DNA from 2 places in the Streptomyces sp. NPDC002328 genome. Region 1 is predicted to be linked to the other one. Evidence: predicted binding sites of a transcription regulator. Region 1 holds the regulator's gene; the other holds the start of a gene.
What was found. Region 1 encodes HrcA, which represses chaperone genes, less so after heat shock. Its sites were predicted from a motif close to TTNGCACTCNGNNNNNCNGAGTGCNAA; they were not measured.

Region 1 (2,400 bases):
TCACCTGCGACACCTCGCCGCGACCGCGGCACATGTCACAGGTCTGGGCGGTGGTGCCCGGAGCCGCGCCCTCGCCGCTGCACGTGGTGCAGACGATCGCCGTGTCGACCTGGATGTCCTTGGTCGTGCCGAAGGCGGCCTCCTCGAGGTCCACCTCCAGCCGGATCATCGCGTCCTGGCCGCGCCGCGTGCGCGACCTCGGCCCCCGCTGGGACGCCGTGCCGAAGAAGGCGTCCATGATGTCGGAGAAGTTGCCGAAGCCACCGGCCCCGAAGCCGCCCGCGCCACCGCCGCCGGCCTGCGAGAGCGGGTCGCCGCCGAGGTCGTAGACCTGCTTCTTCTGCGGGTCCGACAGCACCTCGTAAGCGGCGTTGATCTCCTTGAACCGCTCCTGGGTCTTCGGATCCGGATTGACGTCCGGGTGCAGCTCGCGGGCGAGCCGCCGGAAGGCCTTCTTGATCTCTTCCTGCGACGCGTCGCGGCGCACGCCGAGAACGGCGTAGTAGTCCGTGGCCACTTACGACTCCGCCAGGATCTGTCCGACGTACCGTGCCACTGCGCGTACCGCTCCCATCGTTCCCGGGTAATCCATGCGGGTCGGTCCGACCACGCCGAGCTTGGCGACTGCCTCGCCGCCCGAACCGTAGCCGACCGACACCACGGAAGTGGAGTTGAGCCCCTCATAGGCGTTCTCGTGACCGATCCGCACGATCATGCCCGAATCCCCCGCCTCGCCCAGGAGCTTGAGGAGCACGACCTGCTCCTCGAGGGCCTCCAGGACGGGCCGGATGGTGAGAGGGAAGTCATGTCCGAAGCGGGTGAGATTGGCGGTGCCGCCGATCATCAGCCGCTCCTCGTTCTCCTCGACGAGGGTCTCCAACAGGGTGGAGAGCACCGTCGAGACCGTGCCGCGGTCCTCCGCCTCGAAGGCGTCCGGCAGATCCTCCACCAGACGCGGCACGTCCGTGAACCGGCGGCCCGCGACCCGGCTGTTCAGCCGGGCGCGCAGATCCGCCAGCGAGGCCTCGCCGAACGGCGCGGGGCAGTCCACCAGCCGCTGCTCGACCCGTCCGGTGTCCGTGATCAGCACGAGCATCAGACGGGCGGGCGCGAGCGACAGCAGTTCCACGTGCCGCACGGTGGACCTCGTCAGCGACGGGTACTGCACGACGGCGACCTGCCGCGTGAGCTGCGCGAGCAGCCGTACCGTCCGCGCCACGACGTCGTCGAGGTCGACGGCGCCGTCGAGGAAGTTCTGGATGGCGCGCCGCTCGGGCGCGGTCATCGGCTTGACGCCGGCCAGCTTGTCGACGAACAGCCGGTAGCCCTTGTCGGTGGGGATGCGCCCGGCGCTGGTGTGCGGCTGGGCGATGTACCCCTCGTCCTCCAGGGCGGCCATGTCGTTGCGGACCGTCGCCGGGGAGACGCCGAGGTTGTGCCGTTCGGTGAGCGCCTTGGAGCCCACCGGCTCCTCGGTGCCGACGTAGTCCTGGACGATGGCGCGCAGTACCTGGAGCCGTCGTTCACTCAGCATCCGCGCACACCTCCAGTCGTTCGTCCCCTGAGCGCCTCGCCTGGCACTCTTCACATACGAGTGCCAGCGTTCCCCGGCCCAGTGTACGGCCGTGGGGTACGCGGGGGGCAAGGTCGGTCCGGTCGCGTGCTGTCCGGCGGGGTCGTCACCGCTAGCGTCGCCGTATGACGGTGACTTGGGAAGAGCTGGGATGGGAGCAGGTCGCGACGGGGGTCGGACGGCGCCGGCTGCCGGGCTGGGACTGCACGGCGGGGCTGGTCGTGGGGACCGGGGCGGCACTGCTCGTGGACGCGGGATCGAGCCTTGAGGAGGGGACGCGGCTGCGCGCCGAGGCGCAGCGGCTCGCCGGTCGCCGTGTGACTCATCTCGCGCTCACGCATCCCCATTTCGACCATGTCTTCGGGGCGGCGGCGTTCGCGGGCGCGGAGGTGTTCGCGGCGGTGGGCGCGGAGTCGGTGCTCGCGGGGGAGCGGGCGGAGCTGCACGCGGACGCGGTGCGCAACGGGCTCGACGAGGCGGCGGCGACGGAGGCCGTGGACACCCTGGTGCGGCCCCGCCGGCTGGTCTGCGGGGAGTGGACGCTCGACATGGGCGGCGGCCGGCAGGTCCTGCTGGCGAACGTGGGGCCCGGCCACACCGCGCACGACCTGGCGGTGCTGGTCCCCGGTTCGCCGGCGGTGGTCTTCTGCGGCGATCTGGTCGAGGAGTCCGGCGAACCCCAGGCCGGCCCGGACGCCGTCTCCTCGCACTGGCCGGCCGCCCTCGACCGCCTCCTCGGCCTCGGCGGCGAGGACGCGCTGTACGTGCCCGGTCACGGGGCGGTGGTGGACGCGGCGTTCGTCAGGGCGCAGCGGGACGCGCTGGCG
Region 2 (2,400 bases), on a different contig from region 1:
AAGACCGTGGAGGCCTGGAGCAGGGCCACGCCGCCACCGGCGACGATGCCCTCCTCGACGGCCGCCTTCGCGTTGCGGACGGCGTCCTCGATGCGGTGCTTGCGCTCCTTGAGCTCCACCTCGGTGGCGGCGCCGGCCTTGATGACGGCCACGCCGCCCGCGAGCTTCGCCAGGCGCTCCTGGAGCTTCTCGCGGTCGTAGTCGGAGTCGGAGTTCTCGATCTCGGCGCGGATCTGGTTCACGCGGCCCGCGACCTGGTCCGAGGAACCGGCGCCGTCGACGATGGTGGTCTCGTCCTTGGTGATGACGACCTTGCGGGCCTTGCCCAAGAGGTCCAGGGAGGTGTTCTCGAGCTTGAGACCGACCTCCTCGGAGATGACCTCGCCGCCGGTGAGGATGGCGATGTCGTTCAGCATCGCCTTGCGGCGGTCGCCGAAGCCCGGGGCCTTGACCGCGACGGACTTGAAGGTGCCGCGGATCTTGTTGACGACCAGGGTCGACAGAGCCTCGCCCTCGACGTCCTCGGCGATGATCAGCAGCGGCTTGCCGCCCTGCATGACCTTCTCCAGGAGCGGGAGCAGGTCCTTGACGTTGGCGATCTTGGAGTTCGCGATCAGGATGTACGGGTCGTCGAGGACGGCCTCCATACGCTCCATGTCGGTGGCGAAGTACGCCGAGATGTAGCCCTTGTCGAAGCGCATGCCCTCGGTGAGCTCCAGCTCCAGACCGAAGGTCTGGGACTCCTCGACCGTGATGACGCCTTCCTTGCCGACCTTGTCCATGGCCTCGGCGATGAGCTCGCCGATCTGGGTGTCGGCGGCGGAGATGGAGGCCGTGGAGGCGATCTGCTCCTTGGTCTCGACATCCTTCGCCTGCTCGAGCAGCGCACCGGAGACGGCCTCGACGGCCTTCTCGATGCCGCGCTTGAGGGCCATCGGGTTGGCGCCGGCGGCTACGTTGCGCAGGCCCTCCTTGACCAGGGCCTGGGCGAGAACGGTGGCGGTGGTCGTACCGTCGCCGGCGACGTCGTCCGTCTTCTTGGCGACTTCCTTGACCAGCTCGGCGCCGATCTTCTCGTACGGGTCCTCGAGCTCGATCTCCTTGGCGATGGAGACACCATCGTTGGTGATCGTGGGGGCGCCCCACTTCTTCTCGAGGACGACGTTGCGGCCCTTGGGGCCGAGCGTCACCTTCACGGCGTCCGCGAGCTGGTTCATGCCGCGCTCGAGGCCGCGCCGCGCCTCCTCGTCGAACGCGATGATCTTGGCCATGTGAAGTGGTCCCTCCAGGACTGGGGGTGATTCCTTCGGACCGCGCCCGCGCCCGCGACGGACGGCTCGCCGGCCTCGTGGTTCCTTCCCACCCGGCCTGCGGGCCTCACCGACCCGGTCCTTCGTTGTCACTCTCACCTTCAGAGTGCTAACGCCAATGATTAGCACTCTGCCTAGGCGAGTGCAAGCGACTCGAAGGGATCCGCAGGTGATCACCGGTGCGCGTCGCGCGCGGACGATCACCGGGCGCGCCGTGCCGCGGGCAGGCCGAAGGGCTCGCACCCCGGGAGGTGCGAGCCCTTCGAAGATGTGCAGAAGAACGTCGCTCAGTCGGCGCGTGCCTCAGCCGGCCGCGAGCCGGACCATGTCCGCCTGCGGCCCCTTCTGGCCCTGCGAGATCTCGAAATCGACCCGCTGACCCTCTTCCAGGGTGCGGTATCCGTCCATCTGGATCGCGCTGTAGTGGACGAAAACATCCGCACCACCGTCGACCGCGATGAAGCCGTACCCCTTCTCCGCGTTGAACCACTTGACGGTGCCCTGAGCCATGCCTAACTCCCCTATTACTGGCCCTTGCACAGATCCACACTTCGCGGATCCGGGTCAGACCTCACCCCCCAGTTGGTTGGGGGCGTGCGCCGGAACGCGTCGACCGCGGCTGAATGTATCTGTCCAACTGCCGTCTGCAACAGGTCAATCGGACGAGAATTCTGGACGCACACGGCCCGGAATGTAATGAGAATTCGCCCGAATCCGGGGCAAATCGGGCCCCGCAAACGTTACAAAAGCCGCAAAAGTGGCGCACACTTTGGCTACTTCTTGTCGGGCGTAAGGCAGAAATCAAAGGCTCCGGATCAACGGATCAGGGTCCGGTTCCCCAACTGTACCGCGCTCAACCACACTGAATTGCCCCCTCCGCTTCTCTTGCGGAGGGGGCAATTCGATGAACTCACGGTAATCACTGTTACCGACGGTTACTACCGGCGGGTACTGACCGTCGGTCAGCCGCCCGCGACAGCCGGAATGATGGACACTCCGGCACCGTCCGGAGTGGCCGTCTCAAGACCCTGTTCGAAGCGGACGTCGTCGTCGTTGACATACACGTTGACGAACCGGCGCAGCTTGCCCT

Region 2: the regulator HrcA is predicted to act here: its motif matches at 1,433-1,459, upstream of groL (chaperonin GroEL).

What each region holds. Positions count from the first base shown of each region.
Region 1 is NZ_JBIARQ010000001.1:893,261-895,660, forward strand. Features, by position in the region: gene dnaJ (molecular chaperone DnaJ) at 1-517, opposite strand, end outside; gene hrcA (heat-inducible transcriptional repressor HrcA) at 518-1,534, opposite strand; gene ACFYX4_RS03990 (MBL fold metallo-hydrolase) at 1,699-2,400, shown strand, end outside.
Region 2 is NZ_JBIARQ010000003.1:450,694-453,093, forward strand. Features, by position in the region: gene groL (chaperonin GroEL) at 1-1,271, opposite strand, end outside; gene ACFYX4_RS11745 (cold-shock protein) at 1,614-1,820, opposite strand; gene ACFYX4_RS11750 (MoaD/ThiS family protein) at 2,273-2,400, opposite strand, start outside.